4 regions of the Variovorax sp. 350MFTsu5.1 genome follow, and region 2 is predicted to be linked to each of the others. Evidence: predicted binding sites of a transcription regulator. Region 2 holds the regulator's gene; each other region holds the start of a gene.
What was found. Region 2 encodes LexA, which represses DNA repair genes until DNA is damaged. Its sites were predicted from a motif close to ACTGTATNNNNATACAGT; they were not measured.
Positions count from the first base shown of each region.

Region 1 (7,332 bases), 410 kb from region 2:
GGACTCAGGTGCCTTGCGCAGCGGCACCGGCAGCGCATGCACCTTGGCGGGCTGCCGCCTGCTTTCCTGCTTGCCGCTGAGCTCAGGCATAGAAGCCCTGCAGGTACCAGCGAACCTCGCCGGAAGAAAAGCGCGCGGCGGGCCGCTCGCGGAAGATCCACACCAGCCCGGCCTCGGGGCTTTCCGCGACGTAGTAGTCGCGCATCGCGGGCTGGCCGCCCTCTTCCTTGTCGCCCCACCAGCCGGTCTCGACGCGCTGCGGGCCGATCAGCCGGCTCAGCGGGCCGCGGTAGCACGGGCGCTCGCCATCCATTTCGAGCAGCAGCGGTTCGGGCAGCAGCCACGGCGGGTAGACGGCGTCGGGCTGCGAAGCCACTGCGGCAGCCTGCTTCCGGCTCCTGTCGTCGGCCGCTTTCTCTTTCCCCTTTTCCTTCTGCAATGCAGGCCGCCACGCCTGCTTGCGCTCGGGCCGGTGGTCGGCCTGCGCAGCCGGCACCACCACCTGCTGCGGACCGAGCCGCACGCTGAGCCGCTCGACCATCTCGTGCAGCCTGTCGCCCTTGCGGTTGTCCTCCGGCAGGAAGCTGGTGCTGGCGCCGGCCCACGGGTCGGTTTCGAGCGTGCGCAGCCTGATCCAGCTCGCGGGCGCTGCCAGCGTGGCGAGGGCCAGCTTTTCGGACAGCAGCCGGCGCAGGTGCGCCATGTCCTGCGTGGGCTCGGCCGTGCGCACGATGAGCTGCTCGTGCGGCGGCAGGTTCACGCCGTTGAGGCGCCGCAGGTCGAGCGTCCATTGCAGCTCCAGCGCGCGCGCACCGCGCTGGCGGGCGCGCAGCCAGATCTGCAGCGCCGCCAGCAGCCGGTTGGCCGACCACATGAGCTCGGGCGCGGTCTCGGCCAGCGCGGGCAGCTCCAGCTTCTGCTCGAACACGTCGGGCAGCGTGAGCCAGCAATGGCTTTCGGGGCGCAGGCCCCAGGCGATGTCGAGCGCCTCGCGCAGCCCGGCGCCGAAGCGCCGCGTGAGTCCGCCGCGCGGCAGCGCCGCCACCTCGCCCCAGGTGCGGCAGCCCAGGCGCGCGAGCAGGTCGAGGTGCTCGCGCGCGGCGGTCAGCGTGTCGAGCGGAAGGCCGGCGGGCACGTCCTTCGGGCGCTTCTCCTCGCGCGCGAACAGGCGCAGCCGCGCCAATGCGATCAGGCTGGTGGCGCCCTGCGTGCCCAGCATGCGCGCGTCGGGCACGGGGTTGTCGGCCACCAGCAGGCGCATCAGCTGCATGCGCCCGCCCCAGAGGCGCTCGCAGGCGGAGACTTCGAGCATCAGGGCTTCGTCGAGCCAGGCGACGTGGGGCGTGTACTTCAGGGCCCACCAGCCCAGGGCTTCGAGCGTGGGAAGCGTCGGGGTGTCGGACGCGTCGGCTTCAGGCAACCACCGCAAGGCGATCCAGTGCATCCGGGCCTCCTTTCCATGCGTCGATGCGCACCACCGTGGCCGACGCCGCACCGGCCGGCACCGTGCCCCGCTGCTGCAGGCGCAGCTTGCGCCGCAGCCGGGCGGCGGCAAGCAGTGCCGCCATGCGCTCGTTGCGCGCCGGCAGCATCACCGGTGCGGCCAGCGGCGGGCCGCGTCGCTTGAGGATGTTCAGTTCGATCTGCGAGACATCGGCCTGGCTGCGGTCGGCCCTGATGCGCAGCCGCGCAGGCGATGCCGACAGCGCCACCGACTCGGGCCGGCACACGAAGAGCAGCACCTCGTGCTGTGCGGCCGCCAGCTGCAGCCGCCGCAGCTCGCCCACCCGCGCCTGCGGCAGCCAGGCCACGACGGCGGACACGTCGGCGCAGCGCAGCGCCTGCTCGCAGGCCCACAGCCGCGCAGCCGGGGCCTCGCTGCGCACCCACATCAGCGCCTCCACCGGCACCCCCTGCGCCGCGAGGGAGGCGCCGCAGGGCTCGTAGGGCGCGCCGATCAGCACCACCGGCCCGCCACGCGTGGCTACCGCCTGCGCCAGCGCCGGCAGCAGCAGCCGCCAGACATGGGCCTCGGGCGCGGGCAGCAGCAGTTCCGTCATCGCGCCGACCGGCCAGCCGCCGCCCGGCAGTTCCGCGTCGAGCGCGGCATGGCCGGTGGCGACGACCTGCGCGTCGGCAAGGCCGAGTTCGTCGGCATGCCAGACGCCACGGCCCGCGGCAGCGGAGAAGGAATCGAGGAAAGGGAGGCCCATGGCGATGACTGTTAACTGTATTTTCATACAGTATTTCATGAGCCACAACCCGAAGCCCGGAAAAGCCGTTTCTTCTTCACAGAGCGTTTCACATTGCGGCGAGCTGCGCCTTTCCCATCGTCGGATACTGGCCACGGATGCAGCCCCCGACGATTCCTTTCCACCTCACCCGCGCCGAACTGCTGCGTATGGGCGCCGCGCTGTGCGCCGGCGCCGCGCTCCCCGCCTTCGCCCAACCCCAGTCCAAGCCAGCCATGAACACCCGCCCCATCCCCTCCACCCGCGAGGCGCTGCCCGTGATCGGCTGCGGCACCTGGATCGGCTTCGACCAGCGCCCCGGCACCGAGGAATACGCGCGCCTGCCCGGCGTGCTCGATGCCCTGTTCGCGGCCGGCGGCACGGTGATCGACAGTTCGCCGATGTACGGCCGCTCCGAGGAAACCACCGGCGAGCTGCTGGCAGCATCGAAGCAGCAGGTCAGGCCCTTCCTCGCCACCAAGGTCTGGACCTCGGGCCGCGAAGCCGGCATCGCGCAGATGGAGCAGTCCTTCGCGCGGCTGCGCACGCAGCACATGGACCTGATGCAGGTGCACAACCTCGTCGACTGGCGCACGCATCTCGCCACGCTGCGCGGCTGGAAGGAAAAGGGCCGCGTGCGCTACATCGGCGTCACGCACTACACGGCCTCGGCCTACGGCGAGGTCGAGGCGGTGCTGAAGGCCGAGAAGCTCGATTTCCTGCAGATCAACTACTCGCTCGACGCGCGCGAGGCCGAGCAGCGCCTGCTGCCGCTGGCCGCCGAGCGCGGCGTGGCGGTGATCGTCAACATGCCCTTCGGCGGCGGCGGACTGCTGCGCCGGCTGCGCGACAAGCCGCTGCCGCCCTGGGCCGGCGAGATCGGCTGCAACAGCTGGGCGCAGGTGCTGCTGAAGTTCGTGCTGAGCCACCCGGCGGTGACATGCACGATTCCAGGCACCAGCCGCCGCGAGCACATGGCCGACAACGCGGCCGCCGGCGCGGGCAGCTTTCCCGACGCGGCCTTCTGGCGCCGCGAGGCCGCTGCTATTCGAACTTGACGTTGTGCTCGCGCACGGTGGCGCCAAAGGCGTCGTACTGCGTGCGGAAGAACTCGGTGAACTTCGCGGGGCTCATACCGTAGCCCTCGAAGCCCTGCTGCACCAGCTGCGCGTGCACCTCGGGGCGCTTGAGCGTGTTCTGCAGTTCCTGCGAGAGCCTGTCGGTGATCGCCTGCGGCAGCCCCGGCGGCCCGAAGAAGCCGGCCCACGGCGTGATGGTGAGCTTGCCCAGCCCCAGCTCGCCGCCCGTGGGCACGTCGGGCAACAGGGCGCTGCGCTGCGGCAGCAGCGTCACCAGCGCGCGGATGCGCCCTTCCTTCACGAAGCCCGGCGCCAGCGTGCCGGTGGTGAACATCATCTGGATCTGCCCGCCCAGCAGGTCGGTCATGGCCTGCATGTCGCCCTTGTAGCGCGCGTTGACCACCTTGCGGTCGCCCAGCAGCTGCAGCATCGCGAGCTCCGAGGCGCTGTTGCTCGACGCCGAATTGAGCGCGCCGGGCTTCGACGCCACCAGCGCGAGCAACTCGTTCACGCTCTTCACCGGCAGGCTCGCAGGCACCACCAGGAACATCGAGAACTGCCCGGCCGAGCTGATCGGCGTGAAGGCCTTGAAGGGGTCGTAGGGCGGCGTCGGCCGCAGCGTGGGCGCGGCCACCATCGCGGTGTTGGTGCCCATCAGCAGCGTGTAGCCGTCGGGCCTGGCCGACGAGGTGGCCTGCGCGGCCAGCACGCCGTCGGCGCCGGGGCGGTTCTCCACGATCACCTGCTGGCCGAGCTGCTTGGCCAGGCCCTCCGCGATGATGCGCGTGAGCACGTCGGCGCCGCCGCCGGCCGCGAAGCCGACGATCAGCTTCAGCGGCTTGTTGGGGAACGCATCGGCGCTCCACGCCGCCGCACCGGGCAGCGCCGCGGCCGCGAGGGCCGCCAGGGTCAGGGTTCTGCGTCGCATGGGATGCCTCCGCTTCAGAAGAGATGGCGCACGCCGAATTCCCAGCCGGTCGAGCGATGCCCGGCCGCCGGCGCCACGCCGCCGCTGACCACGTAGCGCGCCTGCCCGCTGTTCATCAGCCGTGCGTAGGTGCCGTAGAGCGCGGTGCGCTTCGACAGGTTGTGCACGTAGCCGATGCCGAACTGCCGCGCGTCGTCGCGGTTGCGCGGCATGCCGTTGGCGTTGCGCAGGCTTTCGTCGCTGCGGTCGTCGAGGTAGGCGTAGCTGATGCGGATGCGCCCGACTTCGAAAGCCGGGATGTGCGCGCCGATCTCGGCCGTGTTCTTGCGCACCGTGCCGGCCGCCAGCTTCACCGTCACCTTGTTGTAGAGCGCGAAGAACTTGGCGAAGCCCGCGTCCCACGAGCCGCCGATGTTGGCGTGCGTGTAGTTGCCGACGGTGGCGGTGGCATTGAATTTCGAGCGCGTGACGGCCGCCGCCACGTCGAAGGCGCCCGATGCGAAGCCGAAGCGCGCGCCCGCGAAGTTGCCGTCGTGGCGGTTCGCCAGGGTCGAGTCGTTCTCGCCGGTGCCCACCATCGCCATGCCGTAGAAGCCGCCGAGGTTGGGCGGCAGCCAGTAGCTCACCGTGTTGCTGCCGGTGATGGTGGTGGGCAGCGGCCCGGTGCCCACGGCCGCGAAGGTGAGGTTGCCCGCGCGCGCCACGCCGTTGGCGTTGAACGGGTCGAAGTAGATGCTGTTGTAGTGAGTGGGAATGAAGTCGTGGCCCAGCCGCACTTCGCCCAGCGTGTCCGACGACAGGCTCACGAAGGACATGCGGTCGAAGGTGATCGGCCCCGCGGTGCCCGCGCCGCTCGTCTGGTTGTTGGTGTTGCTCGGGCGGCCGGTGCCGGTGTCGGGATTCAGGCTGCCTTCGAGCCAGAAACCCGCGCGCAGGCCGCCGCCCAGGTCCTCGGTGCCGCGAAAGCCCAGCCGACTGGTGGAAAGCCCGCCGTTGGACAGCGCCTTCACCGAGCCGCCGCCCGGACCCGCCCCGCTGGTGTACTGGATGCCGAGGTCCATCACGCCGAACACGGTCACGCTGGATTGCGCCTGTGCGACGCCGCTGCTGGCGAGCCCCAGCGCTGACCACATCAAGATTCTCTTCATGGTTTCTTGTCTCCTGCTTCTTTTCTTGGTTGAAAAACTCGGAACGACCGCGCAGGGCTGCGCCACCGGATGCGGACGGGGGTCCGCACCGGTTGGCAAAAGCCGTGATCGGAAGAGGTCTAGCCCGGGGGCGCGGTGCGCTCGACGCGCACGAGGACGGCGCCCTTCGAAAGCGGCCCCACGTTGCGCCGGTACTGCTGCAGCCAGCCGGTGTCGTGCACCGGCGGCGGCGCCTGCCAGTCGTCGCGGCGCGCCTGCAGTTCGGCGTCTGTCAGGTCGATGTCGAGGCGGCGCGCGTCGAGATCGATGGTGATGGTGTCGCCGTCGCGCACCAGCCCGAGCGGGCCGCCCAGCGCGGCCTCGGGCGACACCTCGGCCACCACCAGCCCCTTGCAGACCAGGCCCGAGAGATGCCCGTCGGTCAGCAGCGCCACCTGGTCGCCCAGCCCCGCGCCGTCGACGGCGAAGACCACGCGCGACGCCCCGCCGCCCATGGCCGGGCCGCCGCAGGCACCGGCGCCGCGCATCACGACGACCTGGCCGGGCACGATCTCGCCCTTCTTCAGCGCGGCGATGGCGGCGTCCGAAGTCCAGAAGCACACGGCCGGGCCGGTGAAGCGCCGCACCTTGCGCTCGGCGATGCCCGTCTTGATGAGGCCCGACTCCGGCGCGAGGTTGCCGCGCAGCAGCACGATGGCCGGCAGCGGCGCCACAGGCCGGCCGATGGGGCGGATCACCTCGGCATTGGCCACCTCGGCATCGCGCAGGTTGTCGGCGACAGTGCCGCCGGTGACGGTGCGCACGCCGGTGTCGAGCAGCGGCTCGAGCTGCTTCATCAGCGCGCGGCAGCCGCCGGCCGCTTCGAAGGCTTCGATGGAGTCGTTGCCGATGGGCCGCACGCCGGCCAGCACCGGCGTCTCGGGGCCGAGGCGCTCGAACATGCCGTACACGTCGACACCGGTCTCGCCCTCGGTCGCAACCGCCTGCAGGTGCTTGGCGGTGTTGAGCGAGCCGCCGATGGACAGCACCGCGCGCACCGCGTTGGCGAAGGCGCCGGGCGTGAGGATGTCGCGGGGCTTCAGGTCGTCCCACACCATCTGCACGATGCGCGTGCCGGCCGCGCGCACGTCGGCCATCATCTTCGGGCTCAGCGCCGCGACCGGCGCGCTGCCCGGCAGCGCCATGCCGAGCGCCTCGCAGACGATGTGCATCGAGTTCGCCGTGCCCAGGCCCGAGCACACGCCGGGGCCGCGGATGGCCTCCCGGCTCATGCCCACCAGTTCTTCCACCGGCAGGTTGCCCGTGACGGCATGCATCGCACCGATGAACACCTCCTCGATGTCCATGTGGTGGCCCTTGTACTCGCCGCTGGGCTGGTAGCCGCAGGGCACGAGCAGCGTCGGGATGTTCAGCCGCGCGGCCGCCATGAGCTGGCCCGGCACGGTCTTGTCGCAGGAGGTGAGGCAGACCATGCCGTCGAGTTGCGCGCCTTCGACGGCCACCTCGATGTCGTTGGTGACGAGGTCACGCGCCGCCAGCATGTAGGCGCCGCGCGCGCCGGCGCCGGTGATGAAGTCGCTGGGCGCGGCCGTGCGGATCTCGAAGGGCACGCCGCCCGCCGCGCGGATGGCCTCCTTGATCTCCGCCGCCACGCGGTCGAGGTGGCTGAAGCAGGCGGCCAGCTCGGAGGAGCTGTTGACGATCGCGATCTTGGGCTTCTCGCAGTCCTCCTCCGGAATGCCGAGCGCGCGCCAGTGCGCGTTGCGCACCGACCAGAGGTAGGAGCCGCGCGGGAAGTTGCTGCGCAGGGGGCGGGTCATGGCTGGGCTCCCTTGTTGTTCTTCTTGGTGATCTCGACCACGCCACGGTCGGCGTCCACGCGCACCCAGTCGCCGGTCGCTATGCATTCGAGCGGGTCGCGCTCGAAGTCGGTCATCGAAGGCGCG
Region 1 is NZ_CP157620.1:4,095,579-4,102,910, forward strand. It holds gene ABL843_RS18610 (error-prone DNA polymerase) at 1-90, opposite strand, end outside; gene ABL843_RS18615 (Y-family DNA polymerase) at 83-1,444, opposite strand; gene imuA (translesion DNA synthesis-associated protein ImuA) at 1,413-2,213, opposite strand; gene ABL843_RS18625 (aldo/keto reductase) at 2,351-3,289, shown strand; gene ABL843_RS18630 (Bug family tripartite tricarboxylate transporter substrate binding protein) at 3,276-4,238, opposite strand; gene ABL843_RS18635 (porin) at 4,253-5,386, opposite strand; gene ABL843_RS18640 (dihydroxy-acid dehydratase) at 5,506-7,206, opposite strand; gene ABL843_RS18645 (aconitase X swivel domain-containing protein) at 7,203-7,332, opposite strand, start outside.
Region 1: the regulator LexA is predicted to act here: its motif matches at 2,228-2,245, upstream of imuA (translesion DNA synthesis-associated protein ImuA).

Region 2 (7,332 bases):
CGAAGTACTGGTGATAGATCGACTCCATCACCGGGTGCGACACGTCGAGCGCCGTCAGGTCCAGCAGCTCGAAGGGGCCGAGGCGGAAGCCGGCCTGGTCCTTGAGGATGCGGTCGACGGTCGCGAAGTCGGCCACGCCTTCGCCGACGATGCGCAGCGCCTCGGTGCCATAGCCGCGGCCGGCGTGGTTGACGATGAAGCCGGGCGTGTCCTGCGCCTGCACGGCGCTGTGGCCCATCTGCGTGGCGTAGCCGGCGAGCTGCTTGCACACATCGGGCGAGGTCTTGAAGCCCGCGACCACCTCGACCACCTTCATCAACGGCACCGGGTTGAAGAAGTGGAAGCCCGCGACGCGCGCCGGATGCTTCAGGCCGGCTGCGATGGCCGTCACCGAGAGGGATGAGGTGTTGGTGACCAGCGTGGCAGTCTCCGCCACCACGCCTTCGAGCTCGCTGAAGAGCTTGCGCTTGACTTCCAGGTCTTCGACGATGGCTTCGACGATCAGGTCGCAGCCCGCCAGCGCCTGGATCGAATCGACAGCCTTCACGCGGGCGATGTACGCGTCGCGCATGGCGGCATCGATCTTGTTCTTCTCGTGCAGCTTGTTCCATTGGGCACTGAGGGCTTCGCGCCCGCGCTCGGCGGCGCCCGCAAAGCTGTCGAGCAGCAGCACTTCGCTGCCTGCCTGCGCCGCGATCTGCGCGATGCCGCGACCCATGGCGCCGGCGCCGACGACGCCGATTCGGGAGTAGTTCACTGTCATTTGCTGGAGATTTTCACTGGTTGGGTGGTATCCGGACCTGCGGGGCAGGCGTCGACACAGGTGTCGTACGCATCGGCACCGCTGTCGAAGTCTTCGATTTTGCAGCCCCGCGCGGGCGGGGCGTGACGGGTTTTACGCGGGGGCGCGCTTTCAGGGCGCACGACGGCTGCGGTCGATGGCCACGCTCAGCGAGATGGCGACCATCAGCAGGCCGAGGCCGACCCAGCTCATCCATGCGCCCGCATCGTTGGCGAGCAGCCAGCCACCCAGCGCTGCGCCAACGGCTTGCCCGGTGTAGATGCCGGAACTGTTGAGCGCCACCGAGCCCGGCGCCAGCGCGGGCGCCAGGCCCACCAGGCGGGCCTGCTGCGCCGAGTTGGTCGCGAAGCAGCCCAGTCCCCAGGGAACGAGCACCACCGCCAGCCAGGCCAGCGTGGAGGCCAGCGGCCACAGCAGCAGGCTGGAGGCGATCAGCACCGTGGTGACGAGCACCATGCGCCCGGCGCCCACGCGGTCGATGAAGCGGCTGACCACCATGTTGCCGACCAGCCCGCAGGCACCGAACAGCGCCCACATCGCGCTCAGCGTGGTGGCGTCGGCGCCGAAGCTCTGCTTGAGGATCGGACCGAAATAGCTGAACAGCACGAACTGGCCCGCGCCCTGCAGCGCCGTGACCGAGACGATGCCCATCAGCACCGGGCTGCGCAGCACGCGCGACCATGCGGCGGCCGTCAGCGCGGCGGGGCGGATGCCGTTGGGCAAGGTGAGCCACACCGATGTCGCGCTCGCGACACTGAGCGCCGCAATCGCCGCAAAAGCCATGCGCCAGCCCAGGTGCCCGCCGATCAGCGCGCCGATGGGCAGGCCCAGCACAGAGGCCATCGACCAGCCGAGAAAGACGAAGGTCACGGCCCGCCCGCGATGCTCCGGCGGCACAAGCAGGCCGGCACAGGCGGCGGCCTGGGGCGTGAAGATCGCGGGCGCGATCACCGTGAGCATGCGCACCGGCAGCAGGGCGCCGAAGGTGGGCATCAGCGCGCAGAGAACGTGGCCGATGGCGTACCAGAGGAGGGTGAGGGCGAGAAGCTGGCGGCGGTCCCATCCGGCCACTGCGGCGGCCAGCAACGGTGCGCCTACGCACATGACCGCCGCGGCGGCAGTGATGAGCTGCCCCGCCGTGGCGGCCGTGACCGAGAGCGAGGCGCTGATCTCGTTGAGCGTGCCGGGCACGACCATCACGCCCGTTCCGATCACGAAATTGCCGGCAAGCAGCGCCCAGAGCGCCCTCCGTGGCGCCGGCTGGCTCACCGACGGACCTGCAGCGCGCCGGGATTCACGATGTTCGTGGGGTTGCCGTTGATGTAGCTCACGACGTTGTCGAAGGCCTGGCCGAAGTAGCTCTCGTAGCTTTCCTGCTCGACGTAGCCGATGTGCGGCGTGCAGATGCAGTTCTCGAGGCGCAGCAGCGCGTGGCCCTGCAGCGGTGGTTCGCTCTCGAACACGTCGACGGCCGCGAGCCCCGGGCGGCCGCGGTTGAGGGCCGCGAGCAAGGCATCGGCCTCGACCAGCTCCGCGCGCGAGGTGTTCACGAACAGGGCGGTCGGCTTCATACGCGAGAGGTCCTCGAGGGTGATGAGGCCGTTGGTCTCTTCGTTGAGCCGCAGGTGCACCGACAGCACGTCGGCCGCGGCGAAGAACTCATGGCGGTTCTGGGCCACCTGGAAGCCGTCGGAGCGCGCCTTGGCGCAGCTGGCTTCACGGCCCCAGATCACGACCTGCATGCCGAAGGCCTGCCCGTAGCGCGCCACCAGCTGGCCGATGCGCCCGTAGCCCCAGATGCACAGAGTCTTGCCCTTGAGTACGGAGCCGATGCCGAAATTGGGCGGCATCGAGGCCGACTTGAGCCCGGACTGCTGCCAGGCGCCGTGCTTGAGGTTGCTGATGTACTGCGGCAGCCGGCGCATGGCGGCCATGATGAGCGCCCAGGTGAGCTCGGCGGGCGCCTGGGGAGAGCCGGAACCCTCTGCCACGGCCACGCCGCGCTCGGTGCAGGCCGCGACGTCGATGTGTCCGGCGACGCGCCCCGTCTGGGAAATGAGCTTGAGCTTCGGGAGCTTCTCGATGAGCTGGCGCGAGATCTGGGTGCGTTCGCGGATCAGCACGATCACGTCGGCGTCCTTGAGTCGGACCGACAACTGCCCAATGCCTTTGACCGTGTTGGTATAGACCTTGGCCGCGTATGCGTCCAGCTTGGAAGCGCAGCGCAGCTTGCGTACGGCGTCCTGGTAATCGTCGAGGATCACAATGTTCATGGCGTGCCATTGTGCCTCGCAGCATTGGAATGTCGCGCCGGCGAACGTTTGGATACCCGCCCTGCAGCCGCTTGCAGAGCGGTTCGGGCCCGGTACAGGATCCGATACCGGGCTCAGTGCAGGTTCAATGCAGACGTGTCGAGCGAGGGGCCGCGGCCAGTGTTTCGGCGGCTTCCAGAGCGGCCAGGCGGTCGAGTTCGGCGCAGACGTCGGCCATGCGGCCGGAGATCAGCACCCGATTGCTGTTGCGCTGCTGGCCCTTGCCGTCGACCACGCGGACCACGCGCAGCGGGCGTGCCGCAGCGGCTGCTTCAGAAGGGGCGGTGCCGCCGGTGCGGGCTGTACAGGCGGGGCGCACGGCCACGTAGCGCAGTCCAGCGGAGGACTCTGCGGAATCGAGATGATCCCTGCGATGGGAGGGGCGGCGTGCGGGCATCAGCCGGTTGGCCAGCGATTGCAGCGGCATCCAGATGTCGGCGATGGCGAGAAGGGCGATTCCCATGTGAACTCCAAAAAAGTATGAGGTTGAACACAGGCAGGATTTCTTGAATCGGCCGCGACAGGGTGATGGCGACTCTTCGCCATACGCCCGCCACCTGTCGCTGCCGGATGGGGTGCTGTTGCTCTGGAAAGCAGGTCGCAGCGGCCTACATCAGCATGGTGTTCCGAATGAGTCCGACCGCGAGGCCTTCGATTTCGAAAGGCTCGCCGGGCTGCACGATGATGGTCGGGTATTCGGGGTTCTCGGCGTGCAGCTCGATGACCTGTTTGTTGCGCTTCAGGCGCTTGACGGTCACTTCGTCGCCCAGGCGCGCGACAACGATCTGGCCGTTGCGTGCTTCCTTGGTGGCCTGCACCGCGAGCAGGTCGCCGTCCATGATGCCGGCGTCGCGCATCGACATGCCGCGCACCTTGAGCAGGTAGTCGGGCTGGCGCTGGAACAGCGTGTTCTCGACGTAGAAGGTCTGGTCGACGTGCTCTTGAGCCAGGATTGGCGAGCCGGCTGCGACGCGGCCGATGAGCGGCAGCGCCAGCTGGGCCATGCCGGGCAGCGAGAGGGAGAACTGTCCACCCTCGCGATGGCGCGTTTCGTTGAGCGAGCGCAGCGCGTCGCCCTTGAGGCGGATGCCGCGGGAAGTGCCGCTGACCAGCTCGATGACGCCCTTTCGCGCCAGTGCCTGCAGGTGCTCTTCGGCGGCATTGGCGGACTTGAACCCGAGTTCATTGGCGATTTCGGCGCGCGTGGGTGGCGCACCGGTGCGTGCGATGGCGCTCTGGATGAGGTCCAGGATCTGCTGCTGGCGGGCTGTAAGCTTCACGGCGAACTGCATGTGTGGTTCCTTGCGGCACTGGTTGGATATCCAGTGCCTGTATTTTTAACCAGTTTTTAGAAGTTGACAAGCCATGGTCAATTCCTCTTCGCCCGAACTGCCGCGCCGCGTGGTGGTTCTGGGCACCGGCGGCACCATCGCGGGCCGGGCCGCCAGCAGCGGCGACAACATCGGCTACACCGCCGCGCAGGTGGGCGTGGCCGACCTGCTGGGTGGCATCGAGGCACCCGACGGCGTGATGCTGGAGGCCGAGCAGGTGGCTCAGGTCGACAGCAAGGACATGTCCTTCGCCATCTGGCAGCAGCTGGCCCGGCGCTGCGCGCACTGGCTGGCGCAGGCCGATGTGGCGGGTGTGGTGATCACGCACGGCACCGACACGATCGAGGAAACCGCGTTCTTCCTGCATTCTGTGCTGGTGCCGTCCAAGCCCGTCGTGCTGACCTGCGCGATGCGCCCGGCCACCGCGCTGTCGCCGGACGGTCCGCAGAACGTTCGTGATGCAATCAGCGTCGCCGCCACACGGGGTGCGCACGGAGTCACCGTGGTGTGCGCCGGGGCGATCCATGCCGGCGTCGACATCCAGAAGGTCCATACCTATCGGCTGGACGCCTTTGCTTCGGGCGATGCGGGCCCCGTGGGCTATGTGGAGGAGGGCGAGGTGCGCCTTGTCCGGTCGTGGCCGCAAGGCGGAACGCTGCCGGTAGTGAAGCTCTTCGGTGCTACCGAGGTGCAGTGGCCACGCGTGGAGATCGTGATGAGCCACGCCGGTGCCAGCGGTGCGGCGATCGAGGCGCTGCTTCAGGCGGGCGGAGCGGATCCTCTGCGCGGACTGGTGCTTGCCACCACCGGCAACGGCACCTTGCACCATGCGCTGGAAGCTGCCGCGCTCGAGGCCCGGGACGCCGGCATCGAGGTGCTCCGAGCCACGCGCTGCTCGAGCGGGCGCATCCTGCCGAAGGCGGGGGATCCGCTTCGCGATGCGGGCTCGCTGACGCCCGCGAAGGCCCGCATCGCCCTGATGCTCGAATTGCTGGGCTGAAAGCAGAACCGCCCCTCTGGAGGGGCGGTTTGCTGCGAGTCGGATGATCGGTCGATCTTTCGATCAGCTGCTCAGCGCGGCCAAGGCGCGCTGGGTGATCTCGTCGACCGTGCCCACGCCCTTGATGGCGCGGTACTTAGGCGCGGCGGCCGGATCGGCCTTGGCCCAGGCGGAGTAGTAGTCGACCAGCGGACGCGTCTGCTGGCTGTACACGTCGAGCCGCTTGCGCACGGTTTCTTCCTTGTCGTCCTCACGCTGGATGAGGTCCTCGCCGGTCACGTCGTCCTTGCCTTCCACCTTGGGCGGGTTGAACTTGACGTGGTAGGTGCGGCCCGAAGCCGGGTGCGAGCGGCGGCCGCTCATGCGCTCGATGATGTCGCCGAAGGGCACGTCGATCTCGAGCACGTAGTCGAGCTTGACGCCTGCCGCCTTCATGGCGTCGGCCTGGGGAATGGTGCGGGGGAAGCCGTCGAACAGGAAGCCGCTAGCGCAGTCGGGCTGCGCGATGCGTTCCTTCACGAGATTGATGATCAGGTCGTCGCTGACCAGTGCGCCGGCGTCCATGACGGCCTTGGCCTGCAGCCCGAGCGGCGTGCCGGCCTTGACGGCTGCGCGCAGCATGTCGCCGGTCGAAATCTGGGGAATGCTGTATTTCTGGCAAATGAAGGCCGCTTGCGTGCCTTTGCCCGCCCCGGGCGCGCCCAGCAAAATTAGTCTCATGGTGTCCTCGGACGGTTCTTAGATTTTGTGTCGCGCCGAGCGTCGGCCCCATGGCTGGGCTGGGCGGAGTTGCTTCGAGGATAGCATGCGTGCCCTTCGGGAAATCCCGCTGTCAGTGGCCGTGGAGACGCGCAGGCTCAGGCGCCGGCCGCCGCGAAGACGGCGCGCACGCGCGCCAGGTCTTCCGGCGTGTCGATGCCGGGCCCCGGCGCCACATGGCTCACATGCACCGCGATGCGATGCCCGTGCCACAGCGCGCGCAGCTGTTCGAGTGCCTCCGTCGACTCGACGGGCGCAGGGGGCAGCGAAGGAAATCGCCGCACGAAGCCGGCGCGGTAGCCGTAGATTCCGATGTGGCGCAGTGCAGCGGGGGTAGCAGGCAGCATCGCAGGCGCGGCGCCATTGGCGGAGCCGTCGCGCCACCAAGGGATCGGCGCGCGGCTGAAGTACATCGCGTTGCCCTGCGCATCGAGCACGACCTTCACGACATTGGGATTCATGAAGTCGCCGACCGAGTCGATCTCGTGGGCGGCGGTGCTCATCGCCGCCTCGGCGTGCGTGGCGAGCGTGGACGCCACGGCGTCGATCAGCGCGGGGTCGATCAGCGGCTCATCGCCCTGTACGTTGACGACGATGTCCTCACCATCCAGGCCCAGTTGCTCGCAGGCTTCGGCCAGCCGATCGGTGCCGCTGGGGTGATCCTGCCGCGTGAGCACAACCTCGACGCCATGCGCCTTGCAGGCTTCGACGATGGATGGATCGTCGCCGGCGACCACCACGCGTGCAGCGCCCGACTCGCTGGCGCGCTGCGCCACGCGCACCACCATGGGCACGCCGGCGATATCGGCCAGGGGTTTGTTGGGAAGCCGTGTCGACGCGAGCCGCGCCGGAACCAGAACGGTGAAGCTCACAGCCCGAGCTCTTCGTCGGAAAGCGTGCGTGCCTCGTTCTCGAGCAGCACCGGAATGCCGTCGCGCACCGGATACGCCAGGCGGGCGCTGCGCGAGCACAGCTCCTGCTTCTCGGGGTTCCAGGTCAGCGGCCCCTTGGTGACGGGGCAGACGAGCAGTTCAAGCAGCTTGGTATCCATCGAGCGATGATAGCTTTGCGTCGAGTGCGGCGAAGAATTCCGCGGACGGCACGAACTCCAGCGGCACGGCCAGCGCA
Region 2 is NZ_CP157620.1:3,685,666-3,692,997, reverse strand. It holds gene ABL843_RS16745 (3-hydroxyacyl-CoA dehydrogenase) at 1-763, opposite strand, end outside; gene ABL843_RS16740 (MFS transporter) at 914-2,071, opposite strand; gene ABL843_RS16735 (D-2-hydroxyacid dehydrogenase family protein) at 2,068-3,075, opposite strand; gene ABL843_RS16730 (hypothetical protein) at 3,200-3,577, opposite strand; gene lexA (transcriptional repressor LexA) at 3,723-4,406, opposite strand; gene ABL843_RS16720 (asparaginase) at 4,480-5,445, shown strand; gene adk (adenylate kinase) at 5,509-6,165, opposite strand; gene kdsB (3-deoxy-manno-octulosonate cytidylyltransferase) at 6,303-7,076, opposite strand; gene ABL843_RS16705 (Trm112 family protein) at 7,073-7,255, opposite strand; gene lpxK (tetraacyldisaccharide 4'-kinase) at 7,236-7,332, opposite strand, start outside.

Region 3 (7,332 bases), 2.6 Mb from region 2:
TGGTGCCGAAGACGTTGAGCGTGGAGGTGGTCACGGCGAAGCCGCGGCTCTGGTAGGTCGGGTTGATGAGCGTGGCGAAGTCGTTGCCCTGCTGGAACCAGCCGCCCTGGCAGCCGCCGCCCAGCGGATAGAGCAGCGTGCCGTTCCAGCCGGCCGGGCGCGAGGTGGGCGAGGGCGCGGGCTCGTTGAGCACGTCGTGCAGGATCGCCGACTGGTACAGCCCGCGGTTGATCGTGCCGCTTTCGAGCCGCACCACGTAAGGCACCTGCTTGCCGTTGACGGTGAGCCAGGCCATGTTGGCCGGGTAGGCGGTGATCGATTCCGGCACGAAGCGCACGTTGCTGCCGGCGGTGGTGCGGTAGTAGTAGTCGACGCGCGTCTCCACCGAGCACTTGCCGTCGTCCAGCGGCTTGAGCACCTGGCCGCCCATGCGGGTGAAGGTGGCGTAGCCGCACACGAAGGGCTCCTCGTGCGGGCCGGAGATCACCGGGCCGGTGATCGGGTAGGCCGTCAGCTGCAGCTTCGCGCTGTAGCCGCCGTAGCTGGCGACCAGCTCGTTGGAGCCCAGCTTGAGCTCCGTGACCTTGCCCACCAGGCGGCCGCTGGCGGGGTCGCGCGAGAACGCCGCCGTCACGTCGCGCCCGTCGACCGACACCGCGAGGCCGCCGTCGGCCTTCTCGCGCAGCAGCTCCAGCTCGACCAGCGCGTCGTCGCCGGTCACCAGCTGCGGCGACGAGGACAGCACGCCGATGCGCAGCGTGGCATCGACCGGCGGCGGGTTGCCGGGGCCGGACGGGTCGGTGGGCGTGGTGCCGCCGCCTCCTCCTCCGCCACCGCCTCCGCCGGCAGCGGGCGGGATGAAGCTGAAGCCGCCTCCACCTCCGCCGCTGCCGCCGCCGCCGCCGCAGGCGGTGAGCGCCAGCACGGCCAGCAGCGTGCCGATGCGCACGGGGGTCGGGCGAAGGCGGGTGCTCTTCTTCTGGGTTCTGATCATCTTCTCTGTCTCCGTTGTGGTTCTGGTTGAACAAGCGATGGGGGAAAAGCGGCTCCCCCCGGCCGGCACGGCCATGCGGCGGCGCGACCCGGCGCGGGCCGGATCGAAGCGCGACGCGCGGCGCGTCAGTGCGAGGCGGTGAGTGGGAGGCCGGCCGGCGGCGGCGGCGCGGCGGCGAGTGCGGGCAGGTCGGTCATTGGCGTGTCTCCATCCTCTGTCGGGTGTGCCGCATGGATAGCAACGCATGTGCCACGCAGGCCGTCAAACCCAAGTGACTGATTCCATTGGAGTTTTTTCGGAAGACCTGCGGTTTTCCCGCAAATCGGCGGCTGAAAAACCAGCCATCGCCGGCGTCGCGCGGCCGGAAAACCGCACGCCAGGGGCAGGACACAATCAGCTTAAAACTGTATATTCATACAGTATTCGACCGATCCCATGGAAATCCAGCGCAAACTCGCCATCCTGGCCGACGCCGCCAAGTACGACGCCTCCTGCGCGTCGAGCGGCTCCCAGCCGCGCGACTCGCTCGGCGGGCGCGGCATCGGCTCCACCGAGGGCGCCGGCATCTGTCACAGCTACGCGCCCGACGGGCGCTGCATATCGCTGTTGAAGGTGCTGCTGACCAACCACTGCCAGTACGACTGCCTCTACTGCGTGAACCGCGCATCGAGCAACGTGCCGCGGGCGCGCTTCCGGGTCGAGGAGGTGGTGCAGCTCACGCTCGACTTCTACCGGCGCAATTGCATCGAGGGCCTGTTCCTCTCCAGCGGCATCGTCAAGTCGCCCGACCACACGATGGAGCAGGTGGTCGAGGTGGCGCGCCAACTGCGCGAGGAGCACGACTTCCGCGGCTACATCCACCTGAAGACCATTCCCGACGCCAGCGACGAACTGCTGGCGCGCGCCGGCCGCTATGCCGACCGGCTCAGCATCAACGTCGAGCTGCCCACCGCCGAGGGCCTGCGCGCGCTGGCGCCCGAGAAGGACGAGAGCGCCATCCGCCGCTCGATGGCGCGGCTGCGGCTTCGCATCGACGACACCCGCGAGGAGGCGCGCCGCGTGTTGCCGATCCGCGCGCTGCCCGGTGCCGCGCCGGCCGCCGCGAAGCCGCCGCCCTTCGCGCCCGCCGGCCAGAGCACGCAGATGATCGTGGGCGCCGACGCCACCGACGACCGGCACATCCTGGCCTCCAGCGCCACGCTCTACGGCGCCTACAAGCTGCGGCGCGTGTACTACTCGGCCTTCAGCCCCATCCCCGACGCGGCCCGCGCGCTGCCGCTGGCCGCGCCGCCGCTGATGCGCGAGCACCGGCTCTACCAGGCCGACTGGCTCATGCGCTTCTACGGCTTCGAGCACCAGGAGATCGTGGCGTCGCCCGACGGCCTGCTGCGGCTGGACGTCGACCCCAAGCTGGCCTGGGCGCTGGCGCATGCGGAGCGCTTCCCGGTCGACCTGAACCACGCCCCGCGCGAGATGCTGCTGCGCGTGCCCGGCCTCGGGGTGAAGGCCGTGGAGCGGCTGCTGCAGGCGCGGCGCGTTCGACGGGTGCGTGCCGACGACCTGCGGCGCCTGCACGTGCCGGCGCGCAAGGTGCTGCCCTTCGTGGTGGCGGACGGGCACCGGCCGGCGGCCAACGCGATGGCGATGTCCGGCTCTGCTGCCGCGGCGGCGGAGCCGGCGCAGGCGGCGCTGTTCTGAGGGCGGCAAGCCTGGCATCGGCATGCGCGTGTGTCTCGAAGACCCGGTCGATCTCGATGCCTTCCGCGGCCATGCGCGGCGGCTGCTGGCTGCCGGCGTGCCGCCGGAGCAGGTCGAATGGAGCGAAGGTGGCAACGATCTGTTCGGCGAAGCGCCGGACCTGCCGCCCGCGCAGGTGCAACCGGCGGCAGCCCGGCAGGCCGTGCCCGCATCCTTCGTCGAACTGTGCGCCGACGTGATCCTGCACCGCGACGCGCAGCGCCTGGCCTTGCTCTACCGCCTGCTGTGGCGCCTGGTGCACGAGCCGGCGGTGCGCCACGACCCGCTGGACGCCGACATGATGCAGGCGCAGCTCATGGCCCGCTCGGTGCGCCGCGACATCCACAAGATGCGCGCCTTCGTGCGCTTCACCCGCGTCGTGGACGCGCAGGGCGCCGAGCGCCACGTCGCGTGGTTCGAGCCCGAGCACCGCATCGTCGAGGCCAACGCGCCTTTCTTCGCGCGCCGCTTCGCGCAGATGCGCTGGGCCATCCTCACGCCGCGGCGGTGCGTGGAATGGGACGGGCAGGCGCTGTCGTTCCGCGAGGGCGCGGACCGCCGCCAGAAGCCCGCGCCCGACGAGGGCGAGCAGCTCTGGCTCACCTACTACGAGAACATCTTCAACCCCGCGCGGCTCAAGCTCGCGACGATGCGGCGCGAGATGCCGCGCCGCTACTGGCACAACCTGCCCGAGGCCGCGCTGATCCAGCCGCTGGCCGATGCGGCCGAGGCGCGCAGCCAGTCGATGATCGAAGCGCCGGCCACGCCCGCGCGCCGCATCCGCCCGCCGCTGCTGATGCATCCGCGCCCGGCCGAAGGCGCGGCGACCGCCGACCTGGACGCGCTGCGCGCCGCGGCGCATGCCTGCCGCGCCTGCCCGATCGGCGCGCTCGCCACCCAGGCCGTGTGCGGCGAGGGCCCGGCCGGCGCGCATCACATGCTCGTCGGCGAACAGCCCGGCGACCAGGAGGACCTGGCGGGCCGGCCCTTTGTCGGGCCGGCGGGCCAGCTGCTCGACCGCGCGATGGCGCAACTGGGCTGGGCGCGGGAAAGCGTCTACCTGGCCAATGCGGTCAAGCACTTCAAGTACGAGCTGCGCGGCAAGCGCCGCATCCACAAGACCGCCGGCCAGCGCGAGGCCGAGGCCTGCGCCCACTGGCTGGACAGCGAGATCGCGCTGGTGCGGCCCAAGGCGCTGGTGGCCCTGGGCGCCACCGCCGCGCGCGCCCTGCTCGGGCGGCCGGTGGCGGTGCAGGCCGAGCGCGGCGCCTGGCTGCGCGAGCGCGGGGACGGCCGGCCGGTGCTCGTCACGCTGCATCCTTCGGCGCTGCTGCGCCTGCCGCCCACGGAGCGTGCCGAGGCGCAGGCGCGCTGGCTGGACGACCTCGCGCGGGCGATGGCGGCGCCCGCGTAGAAGAAAAGAAAAAAAGAAAATCCGCGCATCCCGCGAACCGTTTCGCGGGCTCGGCGCCTCTTCGTGTCCGAGGGTCTTCCTCAGCACTCAAGAAGGATCGAAGGAATCGCCATGCTCTACGCCAAGAACCTACCCGGCTGGGAACGCGCGCTGCGCATCGCCATGGGCCTCGCCGGCCTCGCTTTCACCGCCATCGGCTGGAGTACCGCCGGCTTCGGGCTTGCCGTGGCCGTCGCCCTCATGGGCGCCATCCTGGCGCTGACGGGCCTGTTCGGCTTCTGCCCGATGTGCGCGATGGTCGGGCGCAAGCTCGACGGAAAAGGGCGCTAAACGATGGCCTCCGGCACCGACCGCACCGGCCTGATCCACGCCGCGCAGACCGGCGACCCGGCCGCCATCGCCAGTCTGCTCGCGGTCTGCCAGGCCGACGCGCGCCGCTACGCCTGGCGGCACTGCCAGGCCAGCGACGTGGACGACGCTGTGCAGGAGTCGCTGCTGGTCGTCGCGCGCAAGGTGCGGGGGCTGAAGGCCGCGGCGGCGTTCTCGTCGTGGCTTTTCACCGTCATCCGGCGCGAATGCCTGAGGCTGCAGCGCGCGATGTTCCGCCACGACCCGCTGGACGACGATGGCGATGAGGTGGCCGAGCGGCAGCTGGCCAGCCGGGGCGACGCCGCGCTGCGGCTGGACCTGACCCACGCGCTCGAATCGCTGCCCGCGCACTACCTCGAAGTGGTGCTGCTGCGCGATTTCGAGGAGCTGACCATCGCGGAAATCGCCGAACGGCTCGGCGAGCCGGCGGGCGCCGTCAAGAGCCGGCTGCACCGCGCGCGTTCGCTGGTGCGCGAGTACCTGCTGGCGTGATCCCGGCCTGCGCGGCCGGGAGGGGGCCGATGCGACAATCGGCCCGCCATGACAGACACCCTCACGATCACCCGCCCCGACGACTGGCACCTGCACGTGCGCGACGGCGCCGCACTCGAAGCCGTCGTTCCCCACAGCGCCCGCCAGTTCGGCCGCGCGCTGATCATGCCGAACCTCCGCCCCCCAGTGACCACCGCCGCGCAGGCCGTGGCGTACCGCGACCGCATCCGCGCCGCCGTGCCCGCGGGTACGCGTTTCGAGCCGGTGATGTCGCTCTATCTCACCGACAAGCTGCCGCCCGAGGAGATCGCGCTGGCTGCCGAAGCAGGCGTGCGCGCGCTCAAGCTGTATCCGGCTGGCGCCACCACCAACAGCGATGCCGGCGTGACCGACATCCGCAAGACCTACAAGACGCTCGAAGCCATGCAGAAGCACGGCCTGCTGCTGCTGGTGCACGGCGAGGTGACCGACCCGGCCATCGACCTGTTCGACCGCGAGGCCGTGTTCGTCGACCGCGTGATGATCCCGCTGCGCCGCGACTTCCCCGAGCTCAAGGTGGTGTTCGAGCACCTCACCACCAAGGAAGGCGCCCACTACGTGCGCGACGCCGGCCGCTTCACGGCCGCCACCATCACCGCGCACCACCTGCTGTACAACCGCAACGCCATCTTCACCGGCGGCATCCGCCCGCACTACTACTGCCTGCCGGTGCTCAAGCGCGAGACGCACCGCGTGGCGCTGGTCGAGGCGGCCACCAGCGGCAGCGACCGCTTCTTCCTGGGCACCGACAGCGCGCCGCACCCGGCGCACCTGAAGGAGCACGCGCTGGGCTGCGCCGGCTGCTACACGGCGCTCACCGCCATCGAGCTCTACGCCGAGGCCTTCGACAACGCGGGCGCGCTCGACAAGCTCGAGGGCTTCGCGAGCTTCCACGGCCCCGACTTCTACGGCCTGCCGCGCCACACCGACACCATCACGCTCAAGCGCGAGAGCTGGACCGTGCCCGAGACCGTGCCCTACGGCGACGCCACGCTCAAGCCGCTGCGCGGCGGCGAGACCGTCAACTGGAAGCTGGCATGACGGTTCCCACGCTGCGCGTGATGCTGCTGATCGACGCCGACAACGTGTCGGCCGAAGTCATCGAGCAGGCGGTGCAGCGCACCATGGACGAATACGGCGCCATCCACGTGCGCCGCGCCTACTGCAACGCCGAGATGGCGGTGAACCGGCAGGCGCTCTTCAAGCGCCTCTCGGTGCGGCCGATGGTGAACCTGTCGACCGGCAAGAACAGCACCGACATCGCGCTCGCGGTCGATGCCATCGACCTCGCCATCGCCGAGCGGCCCGACGTGGTGGTGCTGGTGTCCTCCGACTCCGACTTCGCGCCACTGGTGATCCGCCTGCGCGAGAAGGGCTGTCGCGTCTGCGGCATCGGCCAGCAGGGCAAGACGGGCGACGAAACCATCGGCATCTACGACGCCTTCACCGACATCGCGCACAACGCCGTCGCCAAGCCGGCCGCGCGCACGGTGGCCGCGAAGAAGACGGCCGCTGCGAAGGCTCCGCGCGCCAAGGCCGAGCCGGCCGCGAAGAAGGCCGCGGCACGCAAGACGACGAAGGCGAAGGCCGCCGCCAAGGTGCAGCCGCAGCAGCCGCCGCCTCCGTCGGAAGCAGCCGAATTCATTCTGCAGGCCGCCCCGGCCCTGCGCAGCGGCAAGGACGTGCCGCTCAACGACGTCGCCAAGGCCCTGCGCACCGCGGGCCTGCTCGGCAAGAACAGCAGCTCGCTCAAGCTCTTCGAGAAGCTCACGGCCGAGTTCGCGCTGATGCAGCACCCGGACCGCATCCGCTGGACCGGCGCCCCCGCGCCTTGACCCTGCCGGCGATCGACTGGGCGCAGCCATGGCTCGCGCCCTATCGCGCCGATGGCGAGGCGGCAGCGCAGGCCGTCGCGCGCAACGACGGCTGCGTGGCGGCCGGCCTGCAGGACATCGGATCCACATCAGCGCCCGATTTCGTGAGGCAGTACGAGCTTCCCGCCGGGCAGGCGTACGAGGCCCACATCTTCCGGACCCGAACGGTGCCGACCCGCGACAACCTGCACGACTTTTTCAACGGCCTGGTCTGGCTCGCCTTTCCACGGACCAAGCGCCGCCTCAATGAACTGCAGGCCGGCGAGATCGCGCGCGACGGCGTCGGTGCCACGCGCGGTGCGCTGCGCGACGCGCTCACGCTGTTCGACGAGAACGGCGCGCTGCTGGATGCGCCGCCAGCGCTGTGGCGGGCGCTGGTCGCGCGTGATTGGCACACACTCTTCGTCAGCGGG
Region 3 is NZ_CP157620.1:1,050,173-1,057,504, forward strand. It holds gene ABL843_RS04485 (DUF6351 family protein) at 1-994, opposite strand, end outside; gene ABL843_RS04490 (putative DNA modification/repair radical SAM protein) at 1,430-2,692, shown strand; gene ABL843_RS04495 (UdgX family uracil-DNA binding protein) at 2,715-4,145, shown strand; gene ABL843_RS04500 (YgaP family membrane protein) at 4,257-4,475, shown strand; gene ABL843_RS04505 (RNA polymerase sigma factor) at 4,479-5,006, shown strand; gene pyrC (dihydroorotase) at 5,055-6,086, shown strand; gene ABL843_RS04515 (NYN domain-containing protein) at 6,083-6,880, shown strand; gene ABL843_RS04520 (DUF3025 domain-containing protein) at 6,877-7,332, shown strand, end outside.
Region 3: the regulator LexA is predicted to act here: its motif matches at 1,398-1,415, upstream of ABL843_RS04490 (putative DNA modification/repair radical SAM protein).

Region 4 (7,332 bases), 3.0 Mb from region 2:
GCCCGGCGCGGATCATGCCACCGGCGCCGCTCCACCATAATCGCGCGCAAACCATACGAGGAGAATCCCATGGCCGTCAGATTCCAGAAACCGACCGCGGCATTCGTCGCCGCTTCCTGGGCCGCGCTTTTCATCGGCGCCGTCGTCTACCTGATCGGGCTGTGGAACGCCTCGATGCAGCTCAACGAGAAGGGCTACTACTTCACCGTGCTGATGTACGGCCTCTTCTCCGCCGTGTCGCTGCAGAAGACCGTACGCGACCGCCTCGAGGGCATCTCCGTCACCGGCATCTACTACGGCCTGTGCTGGGTCTCGCTGCTGCTGTCGGTGGCCCTGCTGGCCATCGGCCTCTTCAACGCCACGCTCGCTTCCAGCGAAAAAGGCTTCTACGCGATGGCCTTCCTGCTGAGCCTGTTCGGCGCGGTGGCGGTGCAGAAGAACGTGCGCGACATCGCCGCACACAAGAGCGAGGCGCCCTCCCCGCTCGACGAAGCTCCCGACCCGAACTGAGCCCCGCTATTCGTTGTCGTTGTAGCCGCTGGCGCCCATCAGCGCCGAAAGGCGCGCGGCGATGTTGCCCACGATCTCGCGCACCTGCGTGACGTCGGGCGCCGACTTCTGGTCGATGCGCTCGATGTACGGCACGTTGATCGACGCGATCGCATGGTCGGCCGCGCCCATCACCGGGAACGCGATGTTGGTGATGCCGCGCGTCTGCTTGCTCGGCATGGCCGAGTAGCCGCGCTCGCGCACCTCCTGCAGGATGGAGAAGAGCTGGCCGGGGTCCATGTCGAGCTCGCCCTCCACGCCGATGTGGGCGCGCAGCATGCGGGCCCGGTCGATCTCGTCGCGGAAGGCCAGCAGCACGTGGCCCGAGGAAGTGTCGGTCAGCCCCATCACCACACCCACCTTCAGCCCGAAGGACCAGCGCTCCGGGCTCTCGACCTGCGCGATGACCACCACGCGCCCGCCCTGGTACATGGCGAGATGGCACGACTGCCGCGCGCGGTTGGCCAGCTCGCGCAGCAGCGGCAGCGCCGCGCTCACCAGGCTCTTGAGCGGCTGCTGGCGGTGCGCCAGCTCGAACATGCGCAGCGTGAGCGTGTAGCGGTCGTTCTCGTCGACCTGCACGAAGCCGCGGCGCTGCAGCGTCACCGCCATGCGGAAGATCTCGCTGACCTTGCGCCCGACCTTCTGGGCGAGCTCGTTGAGCGTGTAGCCGGAGGGGCTGTCGGCCAGCGCCTCCAGGATGTCCAGCCCCTTCTCCAGGGCCGGTGCGGCGTAGCGCAGCGCGCCCTCGCCTTCCGTCACGGCCTCCTCGAGGCCGTCCTGCCCTTGCGGCCCTTGCTGCTCTTCTTCCGGCGCCGTTGCTGCTCGCTTCATCTTTCCCCGTTCAGTTCGACCATCCACCGTCGATCATATGGATCGCACCGGTAGTGAAGGCCGACTCGTCGGAAGCCAAATACACCACCAGCGCGGCGATCTCCTCCGGCTTGCCGACGCGCCCCAGCGGCTGGCGCGCCACGAAGGCGGCGCGCACCGCGGCCTCGTCGGTGCCGGCCTGCTCTGCCTGGGCCGCGATGCGGTCGCGCAGCGAGGGCGACTCGACAGTGCCCGGGCAGATGGCGTTGCAGCGCACGCCCTGCTGGATGAAGTCGGCCGCCACCGCCTTGGTCAGCCCGATGACCGCTGCCTTGGAGGCGCCGTAGACGAAGCGGTTGGGCACGCCCTTCACGCTGGAGGCAGCCGAGGCCATGTTGATGATCGAGCCGCCGCGCTCCAGCATGGCGGGCAGGAAGGCGCGGATGGTGCGGTACATGGACTTCGCGTTGAGATCCATGCTGAAGTCCCAGTCCGCCTCCTCGCAGGCCAGGATGTTGCCGGCGTGTACGTAGCCGGCGCAGTTGAAGAGCACGTCCAGCCGCCCCGTGGCCTGGGCGAAGGCCTGCACCGCGGCGGTGTCGCGCACGTCTAGCGCGGCGGTCTTCAGGCTTGCCAGGCGCTCTTCGCGGGCCAGCTCGGCGAGCTCGGCCAGCGCCGCCGTGTCCACGTCGGTGGCCCACACGGTGCCGCCTTCGCGGGCCAGCGCCAGCGCGCTGGCGCGTCCGATGCCCTTGCCGGCTGCGGTAACGAGGATGTTCTTTCCTTGAACGCGTGAAGTCACTGGGAGGTCCTTTGGTTGGGAGTTGCTGCGTACATGTGAAATATGCATTTCACTGATGAAATCAAATATACGCGAGCCGGGTGCATCGCCGCCCCCGTCACAACCCCTATTCGCCGACTCCTGACTCAGTGGTTACCCGCGAACTCGCGCAAACCCCAGCCTTTACCAGCGGCCCGATCGTTAATCTCATTCGTGAAAAGTGTTTTTATAAAGAAAACAGGATTCACACATGGCCCAGACTCCCGACACGCCGCCGGCCTCCCTGCTCACCCGCCTGCAGGCCTGCTACACCGGCGTCCTTCATGACGTGATGCGCGCCGCAGGGCTGCGCGACTTCACGCTGCCGCCCACGCTGCGTCCGCTGATCCCCGGCCAAAAACTCTGCGGGCCGGCCTTCACGGTGAACGGCCGCGTCGACCCCGCGGCCGATCCGCACGAGACGCTGATGGCGTGGACCGGCTTTCTCTCGCGCGCCAGGCCGGGCCACATCGCGGTGATCCAGCCGAACGACTCGACCGTCTCGCACATGGGCGAACTCTCGGCCGAGACGCTGGGCCGCAAAGGCGTGCTGGGCGTGATCGCCGACGGCGGCGTGCGCGACGCCGAATTCATCATCCGGCAGGGCTTCCAGGTGTGGCACCGCTACTTCACGCCGCGCGACATCGTGGGCTACTGGCTGCCCGAGGCGATGGAGGTGCCGGTGCGCATCGGCGAGGTCACGGTGAACCCGGGCGACCTGCTGCTGGCCGACACCGATGGCGTGATCCGCCTGCCGCTCGCGCAGGCCGAGTCCATCATTGCCGAGGCCGAGCACATGATGGGCCGCGAGAACCTCGTGCGCACCGCCATCCTCGCGGGCACCGACCCGCAGGAGGCCTACCTGAAATACCGCAAGTTCTGAGCGCCGCCGGCTGCCGCGCCTGCGATCGGACAGTCAATCTGCCTCGAGCAGGTCGCGCAGGGTCCGCAGGTCGCGGGCGATCCACTGCGCATCGCGCTCGAAGGCCGCGTCGTCCATGTGCGGCTGGCGCAGCAGCGTGAACTGCAGCTCGCAGGCATCCGGCGCGACGCCGATCACGCGCAACGGCAGGTAGACCTCGGGCACGCCCTCGGGCGCCACCCAGTGGTCGAGCACGCCGAAGTCGTTGCGCGGCGCGAAGCGCATGCGGGCTTCGCCACTCTCGGGCGTGCGCACGATCCAGTGGTCGCCGTGCGGCACCAGCGCGCTTTTTGCGAGGCCACTGGCCCATTCGGGAAGCCGCCTCGGATCGGCCGCCAGCACATAGGCGCGACGCCACTCGCAAGCGACGCGCTGCGTGATGACGCGGGACTGCGCCGCGCCCTCTTCACTGTTCTTGTGCTGCTTCATCGAAATCGCTCCTGAGCACCTTGGAGACGACGGCGCCGGAGAAGCCGCGCGCCATCAGGAATCGCATCTGCTTCGCGCGCTCCTTCGCATCGGCGGGCGGAGCGTCGAATCGGCGGCGCCAGACGGCCGTGGCGCGCTCGACCTCTGTTTCCTGCAGGCTGGCCACCGCCTCGGCGACGGCTTGGGGCGCGATGCCCCTGGCCTGCAGTTCCTGCCTCACCCGCAGCGCGCCCGAACTGGCCGCGCGCTGGTGCAGCACCGAAGCCACCACGCGCGGCTCGCTGATGAAGTCCTTGGCCTCCAGTTCATCGAGCGCCTTCGCCAGCGTGCCGGGCTCTTCCTCGTGCTTCGCCAGCTTGCGCTCCAGCTCTGCGCGCGAATGCTCGCGCTGGCTCAGCAGGCGCAGCGCGCGGCCTTTGAGGGATGGGGCGTCGAATGCCATGCGAGGGTCGCCGGCGCGGCCCCGGAGAGCCGCGCCCTGACTGGTTACTCGCCCTTATCTGCCTTGTCGGCCTTGGCCGCCTTCTGCGGCTTCTCGGCGACGTCGTCGGCATCGGCGGCCAGCAGCGGCACGCCCAGCGACTCGCGCACCTTGTTCTCGATCTCGCGCGACAGCGAGGGGTTCTCGCGCAGGAACTCGCGGGCGTTGTCGCGGCCCTGGCCGATCTTCTCGCCGTTGTAGGCGTACCAGGCGCCCGACTTGTCGATGATCTTGGCGTTCACGCCCATGTCGATGATCTCGCCCTCGCGGCTGATGCCCTCGCCGAACAGGATGTCGAACTCGGCCGTCTTGAACGGAGGCGAGACCTTGTTCTTCACCACCTTCACCTTGGTTTCGTTGCCGATGGCCTCGTCGCCCTTCTTGATGGTGCCGATGCGGCGGATGTCCAGGCGCACCGAGGCGTAGAACTTCAGCGCGTTGCCGCCGGTGGTGGTTTCGGGCGAGCCGAACATGACGCCGATCTTCATGCGGATCTGGTTGATGAAGATGACCATGCAGTTGGTCTTCTTGATCGTGGCCGTGAGCTTGCGCAGCGCCTGGCTCATCAGGCGGGCCTGAAGGCCGGGCAGCGAGTCGCCCATCTCGCCTTCGATTTCGGCCTTGGGCGTGAGCGCGGCGACCGAGTCGACCACGATCAGGTCGACGGCGCCCGAGCGCACCAGCGAATCGACGATCTCGAGCGCCTGCTCGCCGGTGTCGGGCTGGCTGATCAGCAGGTCCGACAGGTTCACGCCGAGCTTCTGGGCGTATTGCACGTCGAGGGCGTGTTCGGCGTCGACGAAGGCGCAGGTGCCGGCCTGCTTCTGCATGGCGGCGATGACCTGCAGCGTGAGCGTGGTCTTGCCCGAGGATTCAGGGCCGTAGATTTCGACCACCCGGCCGCGCGGCAGGCCGCCGACGCCCAGGGCGATGTCCAGGCCCAGCGAGCCGGTGGAGACCACCTGGATGTCTTCCAGCACCTCGCCCTCACCCAGCCGCATGATGGTGCCCTTGCCGAACTGCTTTTCGATCTGGGCCAGCGCGGCCTGCAGGGCCTTGGCCTTCTCGTTGTTGGCGCCGATGTTCGAACCCTTGACTGCTGCGTCCATGTGAAAAACTCCTTGAAGATCAATGGCTTGTGTGTGACACCATCCATCTGCGTTTAACTACAGGCTGGATGCTTGAACAGTAGTGTAGGGGCTGATTCCTCGGCGTAAACCTGTTTTTTGGTCAGTTTGCTTTACCATTCGGCGCCATGGCCGAAGCCCCCTTCCCCGCCGACCAGGATGCCTGGCGCCAGACCCACCTGGGCCGCCTGTTGGGCCACGCCATGCGCCGCTTCGACGAGCGCGTGCTGGAGCTGATGGCGCACGACGTCGAAGTGCCGCTGGCCCTGTCGAACCTCGCGGCGCGCGCGCAGGTGAGCGCGGCGCACATCCACATCACGCGGCACCTGTCGCGCGAGGGCTCGCGCCTCACCGAACTGGCCGAGCGCGCCGGCATGACCAAGCAGGCGATGGGCGCGCTGGTCGACCAGTGCGAGGCCTGGGGACTGGTCACGCGCGGGCCCGATCCGCTGGACGCGCGGGCGCGGCGCGTGCTCTTCACCGCCGACGGGCTGGCCTGGCTCGACGCCTTCCGCGGCGCCGTCATGCAGGCCGAGAAGGAGTTCAGGAGCAGCGTGGGCGACGAGATCGCCACCGTGGTAACCATCGGACTCGAAGCCTATACGGCGGGCTAGACTCCTGCGAAGAGACAACCGTGAACGGCGCCCCGAGGACGCCCGACACCTGAAACAGGCCGGAGGTGACGCATGCGGATTCTGATTGCCGAAGACGACCAGGTGCTGGCCGATGCCCTGCTGCGCAGCCTGCGCACCTCGGGCGCGGCGGTCGACCACGTGGCCAACGGCTCGCAGGCCGACACCGCGCTCATGACCCATGACGAGTTCGACCTGCTGATCCTCGACCTCGGGCTGCCCAGCCTGCACGGCATCGAGATCCTCAAGCGGCTGCGCGCGCGCGGCTCGCAGCTGCCGGTGCTGGTGCTCACCGCCGCCGACAGCGTGGAGGAGCGCGTCAAGGGCCTCGACCACGGCGCCGACGACTACATGGCCAAGCCATTCAGCCTGCAGGAGCTCGAGGCACGCGTGCGCGCCCTCACCCGGCGCGGCATGGGCGCCACCAGCAACACCATCCGCCACGGCCCGCTGGTGTACGACCAGGCCGGCCGCGTGGCCACCATCGACGGCAAGATGATCGAGCTGTCCGCACGCGAGCTCGGCCTGCTCGAAGTGTTGCTGCAGCGCGCCGGCCGGCTGGTGAGCAAGGACCAGCTGGTCGACCGGCTGTGCGAATGGGGCGAGGAGGTGAGCCTCAACGCCATCGAGGTCTACATCCACCGGCTGCGCAAGAAGATCGAGAAGGGCCCGGTGCGCATCGCGACGGTGCGCGGGCTTGGCTACTGCCTCGAAAAGATCCAGTGACGACCAAGCGGCAGCCGCCACGCGCGGGCGGCGGCACGCCGGAGGAATCGGCGCGATGAAGCTCTTTCAGCGCGCGCAGCGCTCTCTCTTCGGCGAGATCCTCGACTGGATGCTCACGCCGCTGCTGCTGCTGGTGCCGGTGAGCATCGGCGTCACCTGGCTGGTGGCGCAGGGCATCGCCAACGCGCCCTACGACCGCGCGCTGGAGCACAACGTGAAGGCGCTGGCCGAGCTGGTGACGGTGAAGGAAGGACACGCGCAGTTCGTGCTCTCGCAGTCGGCGCGCGAGATCCTGCGCGCCGACGAGACCGGCCACGTCTACTACCAGCTGCTCGACGGCTACGACAACCTGCTCAGCGGCGAGCGCGACATCCCGCAGCCCGGCCTCGACGAGCCGCTGCCGCCCGGCCAGGTCTTCCTGCACAACAGCGACGTGCACGGCCAGCCGGTGCGCGTGGCCTCGATGTGGATCGCCAGCGGCACCGACGACGTGCCGCCCACGCTGCTGCAGCTGGCCGAGACGCGCGAGAAGCAGTCGGTGCTGGCGGCCGAGATCATCAAGGGCGTACTGCTGCCGCAGTTCGCCATCCTGCCGCTGGCGGTGCTGCTGATCTGGCTGGCGCTGGTGCGCGGCATCAAGCCGCTGTCGGTGGTGGAGGCGCGCATCCGCGAGCGCCGACCGGGCGACCTGAGCCCGCTGGACGAATCCTCGGTGCCGCTGGAAGTGGTGCCGCTGGTGTCCTCGGTGAACGAATTGCTGGACAAGCTCAACGACTCCATCGGCACGCAGAAGCGCTTCCTGGCCGACGCGGCGCACCAGCTGAAGACGCCGC
Region 4 is NZ_CP157620.1:6,729,092-6,736,423, forward strand. It holds gene yiaA (inner membrane protein YiaA) at 70-510, shown strand; gene ABL843_RS30720 (IclR family transcriptional regulator) at 517-1,383, opposite strand; gene ABL843_RS30725 (SDR family oxidoreductase) at 1,394-2,164, opposite strand; gene ABL843_RS30730 (RraA family protein) at 2,394-3,065, shown strand; gene ABL843_RS30735 (SRPBCC family protein) at 3,099-3,533, opposite strand; gene recX (recombination regulator RecX) at 3,511-3,975, opposite strand; gene recA (recombinase RecA) at 4,020-5,123, opposite strand; gene ABL843_RS30750 (MarR family winged helix-turn-helix transcriptional regulator) at 5,270-5,755, shown strand; gene ABL843_RS30755 (response regulator transcription factor) at 5,828-6,499, shown strand; gene ABL843_RS30760 (sensor histidine kinase N-terminal domain-containing protein) at 6,555-7,332, shown strand, end outside.
Region 4: the regulator LexA is predicted to act here: its motif matches at 5,187-5,204, upstream of recA (recombinase RecA).